Regions from separate parts of the Paenibacillus apii genome, predicted to be linked through region 1. Evidence: predicted binding sites of a transcription regulator. Region 1 holds the regulator's gene; each other region holds the start of a gene.

Region 1 (3,167 bases):
AACTCCAACCTGATGCCGGGCCAAAGTCTCAATCTCCTCGTCCGTCAGATGCACGCCATGCGCCACGAGCGACGGACGGGTGAACATGCCGAGCTTCTCCAGATGGGCGACGGGTCTCAGGCCGTAATCTGTTACGTTCTGCTCCACTTCCCGCCGTGTTTCGGACATATGGGTATGAATAGGCAGATCCAGATCATGGGCCGCCTGAACGAATTTCTCGATATAATCGGGAGGGCACGTATATGGCGAATGCGGCGAGATCATGGCCGTAATTCTGCCGCTTGCTTTGCCATGCCACTCTTTTGCAAAAGCAACCGCTTCCGCAAGCTTCTGATCCTGCACTTCGGCCGGACACAGCCCGATAACGCCCCGCATCAGGACTGCGCGAATTCCGGAAGCTTCCGCCACCTCGGCAACACGGTCCATATGATCGTACATATCAAGGAAGGTCGTTGTTCCTCCCTTCAGCATTTCCAATACCGACAGGGCGGTTCCCCAGTACACGTCGTCACCGGTGAATTTCCCCTCCATCGGCCACATCTTCTCCTGAAGCCATACCTGAAGCGCCAGATCATCTCCGTAGCCGCGCAAGAGAGACATCGCAGCATGCCCATGCGTGTTGACCAGCCCGGGCAGGAACAGCAAACGGCTGCCGTCAAAAGACGGAATGTCTTCCTCCAGCACAGGCGGTTCTTCCCCTATGTAAGTGATCAGATCGTTATCGATAACCATATAGCCATCGATCACAGGCTTATCTGAGCCGGGCACGGCAAACTTGCCGCCGCGGATGATCCATTTATTGCCCATCGGCTTCCTCTTCCTTTCCTTCGTGAAGATAATACGCCAAGCTTTGCAGATCGGTAGTAAAGTCTGCCGCATGCACTCGAACCTCTGACGGCGTCTTCAGAATGACCGGCGCGAAGTTCAGAATCGCTTCAATGCCGGATTCAATGAGAATATCCGCGACAATCTGCGCCTCCTGATCGGGCACGGTAATGATTCCGATACGGATGCCCTGATCCCGGACGGTTTGGGCAAGCTCTTCCATCGGCTGAACAGTCAGTGTATTGATTTTGGTTCCAACCTTCGGCGGATAGGAATCAAAGACGGCCGTTATTTTCATTGTATCTTTTAAATAGATGTTGTAATTGGATAACGCCTGACCCAGGTTACCGGCTCCGACCAAAGCAACGTTGATCGGCTGATCCAGCTTCAGGATATGACGGATTTTCTCGATCAGGTACGGAACGTCGTAGCCGATGCCTTTTCTTCCAAAGTCTCCAAAATAGGCCAAATCCTTGCGAATTTGCGCCGGGTTCAAGTCGAGCCGCTGTCCCAGCTCTTGAGAAGAAACAGTAGCGATTTCTCGTCTGTGAAGCTCGTTCAAAAACCGCAGATACACAGGCAATCTGCGGACGACGGCCTCCGATATTTTGTCCGATTTCATGAGTTCTCCTCCTAAAAGATTTTCGATCCCTCCCAAACCCTCCCTTCCAAGGGAGGGCCCCAAGGGCTGCCGCCCTCTGGACACCCGCTAAAGGCAATTAGCGTTTGGCGGAAGTTGGGCGGGACCTTGATCAGACGGTGAAGGATCGCTTTTCGTCCCTAACGGGACACGCTTTACGAATGGCGGGATTTAGCTACAGGACCCGCACAAAGCTACAAAACCGGGAGATCGACCTATGTTGTACAATGGCCGATCCGTATTTAAAAGCTGTAGAGCTTAAACCCATTTGATTGACCTATGTTGCACACGGCCACCCGAATTTAGGATGCTCCGTCATGCTGGAGCCATTCGGCAATTCGCGGAACCATCTGCTCTGTCGTCATATGCTCCATTTTCGGTCCGGGCAACGAGTACAGGAAGTATTTCCCGTAATAAGATTCGATTACTCTGGTATCATATACGATAACTATGCCGCGATCCTGCGCGGTCCGCACGAGGCGGCCAAATCCCTGTTTGAAGCGGATGACGGCCTGCGGGACGGACAGCTTCATGAAGGGATTCTTCTTTTGCGCCTGCAGCAGCTCGGCTTTGGCTTCCGCGAGAGGGTGGTTCGGCGGCTGAAACGGCAGCCTTACGATTGCAAGGCAGGTTAGCGCGTCGCCGGGAATATCCACCCCTTCCCAGAAGCTGCTCGTTCCAAGCAGAACGGAAGCGGAATTATCCTGGAAGCGGCGGAGCAGCTTACTCCGGCTCCCTCCTTCGACCCCCTGGCCCAGCACCGTGATTTCCTCGGAAGCCAGTACTTCCTTGAGCGGGTCGAACACCTGGCGCAGCATCTTGTAGGATGTGAACAGCACCAGCATGCGTCCTTTCGTCGTTACCGCAGCTTCAGCCAAGGATTGAACGAGCATATCGACGAACCGGGCGTCGCCAACGGTCCCTTTCACGCTGGGAAAATCCCGCGGAATAACCAGCAGCGCCTGATCCCGATACCGGAACGGAGATGGGAGCTGCATTGTGGACAGCCGTCCCTCCTCCTGAGCCTCGTTCAAACCGAGATTGTCGATCATATACTGGAACGATTTATCGACCGATAACGTTGCGGAGGTCAGGACAATACTTTTCTTCTTATCGAAAAAAAGCTCCTTCAGCTGAGCGCTGACATCCACAGGCACGGCATAAAGCTGGAGCGATTTGCTGCGGTAATTTCCATTTGCCTCCAGCCAATATACAACATTTTCATTATTCATGCCCATAAAAAAACGCACCTGCTCGCGGATTTCAGCCAAATCCTTGAACAGTCCGCCGATATCGGTTACGAGACTGTCTGCCGAAGACTGGCCGTCCTGATCGCGCATCTCGGACAGCATTTTCTCGCCTTTGCGGATCGCATCGCTTAATGAGAGATTCAGCGTATTCTCAAGCGATGCAAGCTCCTCCCAGCCTTTCGGCTTCTTGGTGGGAAGAAGACGGTGAACAAGCTGTCCCGCTTCTCCCGCCGCCGAGTCGGCACGTTCGGGTATGAGAGTGAACAGCTTCTCACTAAGCAGATCCCACGACTCCTTGACGGTAAGAAGATCGGGGTACAGCCGGTCGATAACGCCGCTCCACTCGGAGGCCTGCTCGCTCCCCGAGCTTTGAAGAATCTGACGCAGCGCGGGCAGCTGGCCGTTCCGGCTGTCTTTGTACAGACGATTCAGCGTATGGGACACCGTGAAAT
Region 2 (3,167 bases), on a different contig from region 1:
CAGATGGTCTGCTCCAGGCGGCTTGCTCCAAGTGCGTTGAAGAACCGGCGGTCCATGCCCTCCACGCTGAGTACACCCATATTGCCGTAGAAGCTGTATGGCAGAATGCTTTCCGGTCCGTATTCCTCCGACAGACTGCAGAATTTGCCGGCAATCTCGGCAATCGCCTCATCCCAGCTGATCGGCTCGAACGCCCCCTCCCCTTTGCGCCCCACGCGCCGAAGCGGGGTTGTCAGCCGGTCCGGATGGTGGACGCGCTGCGCCATGTTCCTGACCTTGTTGCAGATGGCTCCCCGGGTGACCGGATGCTCGGGATCTCCTTCGATTTTTACAATTTTGCCGTCTTTCTTATGCACAAGCAGCCCGCAAGTATCGGGACAATCCAGTGAGCATACGGCAGGGAATATGCCATTCTCGAGTTCGTTCATGCCGCTTGGCCCTCCTCGTGTTTGCTGCTTTCATTGTATATTCCAACATTCCTATCCGTAAAGCAAAACGGGAATGCTCCTGCTGATTCGAACCGGTGAAAGCCGGGTAATAGACGGTATGAAATACTCCCTATTTTTTCGCCGTAAGCTTCGGTTTCGTTCCCCCGAACCGTCAGCGATTACGGCGAATTTTTATTGCCCGGCAGCAGCTCATGCAAAAGAGCGCCGCTCCCCCGGAGACGGCGCCCTTGATCAGGCAATGAAGCTATAAATTATGGCCGGAATTCCCGGTAATTAAGCGTGCTTCTTCACGCCGGCCGAGGCCACGCTGTCCAGAGATTGAACCGCCGCAGGCGATTTGCGCAGATAGGCGTTCCAGTAGACGCCCGCCACAAACAGGGCTCCGCCTGTCAGGTTGCCGAGCCAGACCGGCACGAAATTGCCGAGGTACTGTCCCCATGAGAAATGGCCTTCGAAGATAGCCGCCGGAATCAGGAACATGTTAGCAACAACGTGCTGGAATCCGATGGCAACGAAAGCCATGGTCGGGAACCAGATGCCGAGGATTTTGCCGCTGAAATTGTCGGCTCCGTAGGACAGCCAGACCGCCAGCGCCACAAGCCAGTTACAGCCGATACCTGAGACGAAAGCCTGAAGGAACGTAGCGTCCAGTTTGTGCTCCGCCAGATCAACCAGCTTATCGAGGTAGACGCCGTCAGCGGTCAGACCCACAACATGGCCGAAGAAATAAGCGACAAACAGGGCTCCCACAAAATTGCTCAGCGTAATCAGAATCAGGTTCTTGATCGTTTCTCCGAACGAGATCTTCTTAGAGTACAAGGCGAGCGGCACAGCCATCATATTGCCGGTAAGCAGTTCGCCCCCTGCCAGAAGCACGAGAATAAGTCCGACCGGGAACACCGATGCCCCGATAAAGCTGGCGATGGACCCCCATTCCTTCGGCGCGCTGGCAATAACGCGAATATCAAGCAAATATCCCAGAGCGATGAACGCTCCCCCCAGAAAGCCGAGAATAAGCACGGTGAGCAGAGGGTTGTGAGCCTTCTTGATTCCGTTCTCCACCGTCACTTCGGCTATTTGCTGCGGTTTGTTATAAGCCATGGTTTCTGTCTCCTTCTTCCTTCACTATTACTTTAAATTTTTCATTTAGGCCCATTGTAGCTCTTTGCTCCCCACATTTACGTGATAATTATCACTTGTGAAAATAACAAGTGAATTTTTTCACCAGTGTGACAAACTTTAAATCGCTTCCGAAAACTGTAAAAGGGAGACATACAAACTGCTGTTAAAACCGCCCTTATTCATACAACCGTCCGCACCGACTCAAACATTAATGGCTGGCTGGATTTTGAAAACAACCATTTGTACGGGCACGTTTAATATACAAAGAAACACCCAGATATTCTGAAAGGACACTAGTATCGTGACCAAACTGAATTTCAGGATAAGGTGCTTTAATTGTTTGATCCTTTTACAACCTGGATGTTATTAATGAACCCAACTTCAGGAGTAAATATAGCAGTAAATTTATTACTCTTCACATCATACTCGAATAACCCTCGTTTATTATTAACGACTGCTATCGCATATATTTTATTGCTATCGTTCGAGTAATTGGCATCTCCTCTTTGTAATCTTACAGTGTCCCACTTACTCTCACTGGATGTTTTCTTGACAATGTCATAGTCAACAACCGTAGAAGGCACTTGTCCCTTATTATATTCCTTGTCACAAAATGCAATAACATGACCATCTTTATTCATCAGCATACGAATCCAGTAATTCTTGCTAAAAAGTTTGGTTGTCTCCTTCAAATCGAAATCCGTTTCATATACGGTATAAGTTGGCATTTTAAAATTGTTCTGTCCCGCAGGTCCATCTTGATGGGCCAGGCTATAATTTCTTTGCTTCAGCGAATATGCAGAAGCATAGATTTTTTTGTTTTTGTGATCTAGTGTGATTGTTTCTACGAGCATGTCATTATCGCCCCAGAGCGTCATCTCATGGGTGTTGAGATCAATGGCTCCTAGTCGTATACCATGCTCTCCTTTTACATTAGCCACAAAAAACAGTCGATCTCCTGAAGGAATAATATAGTTGACTGCATTTAAGTTATTAGTTAGTTGATTACTTTTATTACTCGATAAATCCCTGACAAAAATCTGGTCTCCGTAATCCTTGTCTGTATTTACCCTTTGGGTATAGTACAACAATTGATTAGGCTTATCATAGAAGCCCAACGGATATTGAGCTGTATAATCGAATTCAAAGACCTTTTTCATTTCTTTTGTAGCTGTATCATAGCTTAATATTTGTGTCTTTATGGCTCCGTTATTATCTGTAGTTGAATATTCTGAATAAGTCATCGTGATGTAATCAGCTGCAGGTGCTGTTGATTTCACCTGTGTACTAGCAATTGCACTGGGATTTGCTGAGCTTGTTGGTTCCACACCAGCACCCTTAAACGAGCAGGATATCAGTAGTATTGCTAACAATAACAAACCTATTAAAGGCTTTAATTCATTTTTCACATCACTCTCTCCTTAATATCAGGTTCTAGTATCTACCCGGGAAGGATAACGTATCATTGACTGTGTTCTACGAATACTCCAAGGAGTAAAATCCCCCGACCATCCTTCACCAGCCAATTATGTAATTGTATAGCATTTAAAAAGGGAGTTATTTACAATTCTATTACAACCTTCTTCTCCACACGGC
Region 3 (3,167 bases), 220 kb from region 1:
GAGACCGTTACCCTGGCCGGTTGGCTGCATAATATGATTCCGGTCACGCTGGGCAACATCATCGGCGGCGCGATCTTCGTAGGTATGGCTTATTGGGTCATTTCGCCCGTAAGAGGCGCAGTTAAGTCCAAGTAAACCGTCCGTTTTTTCTACTCACAAATCGCTGTACGCAGCAGAGGCTGCCGCTTAACGTCCTTGTCCGGGCTTTGAGCGGCGGTCTTTTTTATATTCGAAACAATAGACAAGGGGTAATCCGGACATAAAAAAAGCGTCCGATACCGGACGCCTGCGGCCATGAACAATATAAGACCGAATAATAATGAACATGTATGTTTCACTGAGGTGTAAAGAGGGTAAAGAGTTGAAGTGTTATTGCTAGATTCGGCAAATCTCGTTCGGACACAGCTCGCAGTGGCAAATTTCCTGCAGCATTTCAATGTCTTTAATTACAATCATGCCGTTCTCGTATTCTACGGCGTCTTTTTTGCGCAGATCGCTAAGCATGCGGTTAACGCTCTCGCGAGTTGCGCCGATCATGTTGGACAAGTCGGTGTGCGTAATCTTTTTGTTGATCAGAATGGCTTCGCCGTTCTTCTCGCCGTACGTGTTGCTCAGACGGATCAGCGTGGAGCAGAGTGCGCCGGGCTTGCCGTACATCATCAGATCGCGGAATTTGGTCTGCGTCAGACGGTGATGGATACCCATCCACTTCATAAAATCAATCGCGAAATCGCAATGCTGGCAAATCAGAATTTCCAGATCCTTGTGCTCGATCACGCCGACTTCGCTTTCCTCGATCACTTCGGCGGTGAAGCTGTGCTTCGTGCTGAAGAACGGATCGGCTTGACCGACCATATCGCCTGCCTGATACATATAAAGAATGAGTTCTTTTCCTTCATCCGTGGATTTGGTCAGCTTGACGCGTCCGCGTTTGATGTAAAACAGCTTATCCGAGTAGTCGCCTTCCCAGAATAAATGAGAGCCTTCAGGAACCAAACGTTCTTTCATCGTTACCAGCAGTCTGTTGAAGTTTTGTTCGGAGAAACAGTTTGTATTTCCATGGGCTTCGATGACATTGGTATGTTCTTTCATAATCGACATCCCCTTTATTCCCTCAGTTTTTCAGTAAATTTTAAATTAATTATACAATGAAATTCCTCAATATGGGTGAAAAAATTGCGCAAAAAGTGTCTAATTTTCAACATTGTGATTATTTTCACTTCAAAAGCGTGATTTTAAGTGTGATTTCTAATATTTATTTCCAACTGATGTTGTTTGATGTGGTCTCTGATTACGGGAAACAGCTTTTTTTACTATAAATGATGGTTGAGCCTTAGGCAAGCAAGAAACTCGATTTGGAAACAACTTTCATAGGCTTGGTAGGGAAGGGGTTTATTATAGAGGATTGATTGCGGAGTTTCGAAGCCGATCTTGCGAAGCGGGAAACTGCGGGAGTTAGTGGTGGGCCGGGCAGCAGGATTTTAAGGCAGTGAATGCGTTAACTCGTCCTTATGGATACAGGCGGATAGAGCTGCTGCTTTTTTTCACAAGATCCGTTCTATAAGAAGCACCTGAAATCCGGATCATGGGGCTTATCGGGAAGAGTGTTTATGACATTCTACTAAATGAACGATTCATCGATTATTTCTTCGGGGGGAGCGTCCCGGATCGCTGGTGCTATTGCTGCCGTTCCTTTGTCCATTGGAATGAAACGCATCCTTTAGTTAAAATTAGGAATAATAGCATGGAAAGATATTTGAACCTGCGTTTCTTGGGTAATCGGTAATTGATCGCATTGAATTCTTCTATTGATCGGCCAGAATCAACGGTTTCCTGAGCATATATAAGAAAGGGGAGTAGGCAGGACGTCCCTGAAAATAGCCCAAAATGTAAGCGCTTTGAAAAGAGCGCAAAAAAATTTTATACTTTGTGAAAGATTTCACTATACAAGTCGCATTTGATGTGATATTATCGAGGTGTAGAGAAGAACAACACACAAATTGACAGGAGGACGAGGGAAATGGCAGTTAAGAATGAAGTAGCCGCCCAAGTGCAACAACCAACCGCTGAAGAATATATTCAGACTCTGGTGGATAAAGCAAAGAAAGCTCAAGAAGCATTCATGGCTCTCGATCAGGAACAAGTTGACAAAATCGTTCATGCAATGGCGCTGGCCGGTTTGGACAAACACATGTACCTGGCAAAATTGGCTGTTGAAGAAACAGGCCGTGGTGTTTATGAAGACAAAATCACGAAAAACATTTTCGCAACGGAATATATCTGGCACGGAATCAAGTATGACAAAACAGTAGGCGTAATTGAAGATAATGTTTACGACAGCTACCAAAAGATTGCTGAGCCGGTCGGCGTCGTAATGGGTATCACTCCGGTAACCAACCCAACATCCACCACGATGTTTAAAGCGTTGATTTCCATTAAGACGCGTAATCCTATTATATTCGGTTTCCATCCGTCCGCGCAAGCTTGTAGTGCCGCAGCAGCAAAAATTTTGCATGACGCAGCAGTAAAAGCAGGCGCTCCTGAGAACTGCATCCAATGGATCGAGCAACCGACCATGGACAAAACCAACGCATTGATGAACAACGACGGCGTGGCTCTGATCCTGGCAACAGGCGGATCCGCAATGGTTAAAGCGGCATACAGCTGCGGTAAACCGGCTCTGGGCGTAGGCCCTGGTAACGTGCCTGCCTTCATTGAGAAGAGCGCTAATATCGATCAAGCGGTTAATGACATCATTCTTTCCAAAACTTTTGACAACGGCATGATCTGCGCATCCGAGCAAGCTATCATTATTGAAGAGCCGATTTTCGACCAAGTGAAGAAGAAATTGATCGCTAATGGCTGTTACTTTGTTAACAAAGAAGAAGCAGCTAAACTGACCAACGGCGCAATGAACGTGGAAAAATGCGCGGTTAACCCGGTAATCGTCGGTCAATCCGCAGTGAAAATCGCCGAAATGTGCGGAATTCAAGTTCCTGCAGGCACCAAAATCCTGATCGCCGAACTGGAAGGCGTAGGTACCAAATACCCGCTGTCCGCTGAAAAGCTGAGCCCGGTTCTGGCTTGCTATAAAGTTAAGAATGCCGATCAAGGTATCGAACGTGCGGCGCAAGTTGTTGAGTTTGGCGGTATGGGCCACAGCTCGG
Region 4 (3,167 bases), on a different contig from region 1:
CTCCAGCTCGCTGATCAAGTCGTGGATACGCAGCAGATTCTGTTCCGTCTCATCGAGCTTCCGCCCCGCATCCTTTTTCCGCGACTTATATTTAACGATTCCCGACGCCTCTTCGAAGATCCCCCGCCGATCCTCGGACCGGGTGCTGAGAATTTCCTCAATCCGCCCCTGTCCAATAATGGAGTACGCCTCGCGGCCGATGCCGGTGTCCATGAACAGCTCCGTAATATCCTTCAGGCGGCACGCCTGCTTATTGATCATATACTCGCTGTCGCCGCTGCGATGGACCCGCCGCGTTACCGTCACTTCGCTGAAGTCGAGCGGCAGGGCATGATCTTCGTTGTCCAGCGTCAGCGACACTTCGCCATAATTGACCGCCTTGCGGGCATCGCTTCCGGCAAAAATAATATCCTCCATCTTGCCGCCGCGGAGCGATTTGGCGCTTTGTTCACCGAGCACCCAGCGGATGCCGTCGGAAATGTTGCTCTTGCCGCTTCCGTTGGGTCCGACGACAGCCGTAATGCCCCGCACGAACTCCATCTCCGTTTTGTCGGCAAATGATTTAAAGCCAGCTAATTCAATCCGTTTCAAAAACATACGTTGCCAGTCACCTCCGCCCCATTATACCATAGCGTTCCATACCCACAAAGAGAACGTTGCCATGAAGAGCAGGATGTTGGAAGATAGCTGGATTGTGAAATATAAAATTGACAGATATTGCAATTCGTGATGTAGTAAAGCTGTTCTCATTTCTATTTTTTACTATTTAAGTTTTTTTCTATATTTCAAATCTTTCATTAATAAGGGTGATGGAGATGAAGCGTGGACCTGAACAGCAAGGACACATTATTCGCTACCGGCAAGGCCGAATCACCAGGGAACCGGATCTCATCGTGACAGAGCATCCGGTCACACTCAAGATCAACGGTGAAGAATTCGTGACTCTGGTTTGCACACCCGAGCACATTGAGGACATGGCGGTCGGCTATTTGGCGTCGGAAGGCATTATCCGGGGAATTCAGGACATCAAGGAAATGTGGACTCAGGAAGAAGAAGGGTACGTACACGTATCCACTGACCGCTGGAATGAGCTTCACCGCCAGCTGTATGCCAAGCGTTATGTCAATTCCTGCTGCGGCGGAGGGCGTCATGGCTTCGTGTTTGTTAACGACGCAAGGACGGCCAAGATGATGGACGGTGTTCATGTCTCTTTATCGTTTAAAGATTGTTTTCGCCTGATGGAAGAAGTGCAGACCGGTTCTGAGCTGTTTCACCGGACGGGCGGGGTCCACTCTGCCGCGATTTGCGATACCGACGGGGTGCTGCTCGCCCGCAGCGATATCGGCCGGCATAATGCCCTCGATAAAATTTACGGCCACTGCCTAAGACATGCGATGAACCTGAATGACAAAATCATCGTGTTCAGCGGCCGGATTTCATCGGAAATTCTGCTGAAGGTCGCCAAAATCGGCTGCGAGATCATTTTGTCCAAATCCGCCCCGACGGCGCTGGCCCTTGAACTAGCTGAACAGCTCGGGATTACGACCGTCGGCTTCATCCGGCAGGACTCATGCAACGTGTATACACGACCGGAGCGGATCAGCGATTGTGCTCTTCTGAACAGCAATTGAACAAACTCCGATTTCAAGCAGAAAGCTCATAGTTCTTCATTTTTTACTTTTGTTACATTATTTACATGTTTGTGCTTGCAGGAAAGGTTCACCTGTTCATCTTGGGGAGGGATGTACAACGGATCATTTACTGGATCAATTATTGGATCGTTTATATGCACAAGAATCGTTGGATTCCGAGGAAATTATCCTGCTGCTCGAAAATCTTGGCCCGGCTTCCCGAAGGTGGCTGCGGACTTTAGCCCACAGGAAACGGACGGAACGTTACGGTACGAAGGTCTATTTGCGAGGTCTGATTGAATTCTCCAATATATGCAAACAAAACTGCCTGTATTGCGGAATTCGCTCCGCTAACAAATCGGCCTCCCGTTACCGTCTGCAGCTCGAAGAAATTATGGACTGCTGCCGGGAAGGATACGACTTGGGCTATCGCACCTTCGTTCTGCAGAGCGGCGAGGACGATTGGTATACGGCGGACAAGCTGGCGAGACTTACTGCCGATATCAAGCGGAGCTGGCCGGATACGGCGGTGACGCTTTCGATCGGCGAACGTGATGACGAGACGTATACCCGGTTATTTGAAGCGGGTGCCGAGCGTTTTTTGCTCCGGCATGAGACGGCTTCCCGAAGGTTGTATGAAGCGCTGCATCCGACCATGACCTTTGAGAATCGGCTGGACCGCTTACGGGCTTTGAAAACGATCGGCTATCAAGTCGGTGCCGGGTTTATGGTCGGATTGCCCGGGCAGACGTCTCAAGACTTGGCCGAGGATTTACTGTACCTCAAGGAGCTTAATCCGGACATGATTGGCATCGGGCCTTTTTTGCCGCACCAAGCGACGCCTTTAAAGGACGAGCCGGCCGGAACGCTGGAAGCCACACTGGATATGATTGCTCTTGCGCGGCTATTCGTGCCGGACGCCCTGATTCCGGCTACGACTGCGATGGGAACCGCCCATCCATACGGACGAGAGCTCGCACTGCAGGCGGGTGCAAATGTCGTCATGCCCAATTTGTCGCCTCTGTCCGTGCGTCCGAAATATACGTTATACGACAATAAAATATGCACGGGAGACGAATCGGCGCAGTGCCGGTTCTGCCTGGAGCAGCGGATCGAGACTGCCGGATTTCGAGTTGATATGGGCCGCGGAGACAGTCTGAACTGGCTGTCACGTCCTCAGATTAAAATGAACTCAGAAAGAAGTGGATGTTCGTGAACCGAGTAAATGAGCGCCGTCCGGCGGATTTTATTCAAGATGAGGAAATCAAGGGTGCGCTGCAGTACGGGGAGACAGCGGTTAACGACAGCAAGCTCATAACCGCAATCCTGGACAAAGCAAGAATGTGCAAAGGCCTGACTTCTCGCGAAGCCGCGGTGCTGCTGCATGTGAATGATGAAGAAACGCTGGAGCGGCTGTATCAGGTATCCCGGGAAATCAAGGAACGGATTTACGGCAACCGGATCGTGCTGTTCGCCCCCCTCTATGTCAGCAACTATTGTGTCAATAACTGCGTCTACTGCGGATACAAGCATTCC

Evidence for each region. Region 1 encodes Rex, which represses fermentation and respiration genes when NADH is low (regulators of the CRP and FNR family bind a similar motif). Its sites were predicted from a motif close to TTGTGAAATATTTCACAA; they were not measured.
Region 2: G5B47_RS07395 (formate/nitrite transporter family protein) is a predicted target of Rex. The motif match lies at 1,659-1,676, and genes of this name have one in related genera.
Region 3: adhE (bifunctional acetaldehyde-CoA/alcohol dehydrogenase) is a predicted target of Rex. The motif match lies at 1,928-1,945, and genes of this name have one in related genera.
Region 4: hydE ([FeFe] hydrogenase H-cluster radical SAM maturase HydE) is a predicted target of Rex. The motif match lies at 1,681-1,698, and genes of this name have one in related genera.

The regions. Positions count from the first base shown of each region.
Region 1 is NZ_JAAKGU010000001.1:665,514-668,680, forward strand. It holds gene G5B47_RS03375 (amidohydrolase) at 1-807, opposite strand, end outside; gene G5B47_RS03380 (redox-sensing transcriptional repressor Rex) at 797-1,447, opposite strand; gene dinG (ATP-dependent DNA helicase DinG) at 1,768-3,167, opposite strand, start outside.
Region 2 is NZ_JAAKGU010000002.1:326,246-329,412, reverse strand. It holds gene G5B47_RS07400 (molybdopterin-containing oxidoreductase family protein) at 1-428, opposite strand, end outside; gene G5B47_RS07395 (formate/nitrite transporter family protein) at 723-1,550, opposite strand; gene G5B47_RS07390 (hypothetical protein) at 1,904-2,980, opposite strand.
Region 3 is NZ_JAAKGU010000001.1:889,076-892,242, reverse strand. It holds gene G5B47_RS04495 (formate/nitrite transporter family protein) at 1-135, shown strand, start outside; gene G5B47_RS04490 (Crp/Fnr family transcriptional regulator) at 376-1,092, opposite strand; gene adhE (bifunctional acetaldehyde-CoA/alcohol dehydrogenase) at 2,021-3,167, shown strand, end outside.
Region 4 is NZ_JAAKGU010000008.1:30,190-33,356, reverse strand. It holds gene smc (chromosome segregation protein SMC) at 1-597, opposite strand, end outside; gene fdhD (formate dehydrogenase accessory sulfurtransferase FdhD) at 816-1,631, shown strand; gene hydE ([FeFe] hydrogenase H-cluster radical SAM maturase HydE) at 1,774-2,847, shown strand; gene hydG ([FeFe] hydrogenase H-cluster radical SAM maturase HydG) at 2,844-3,167, shown strand, end outside.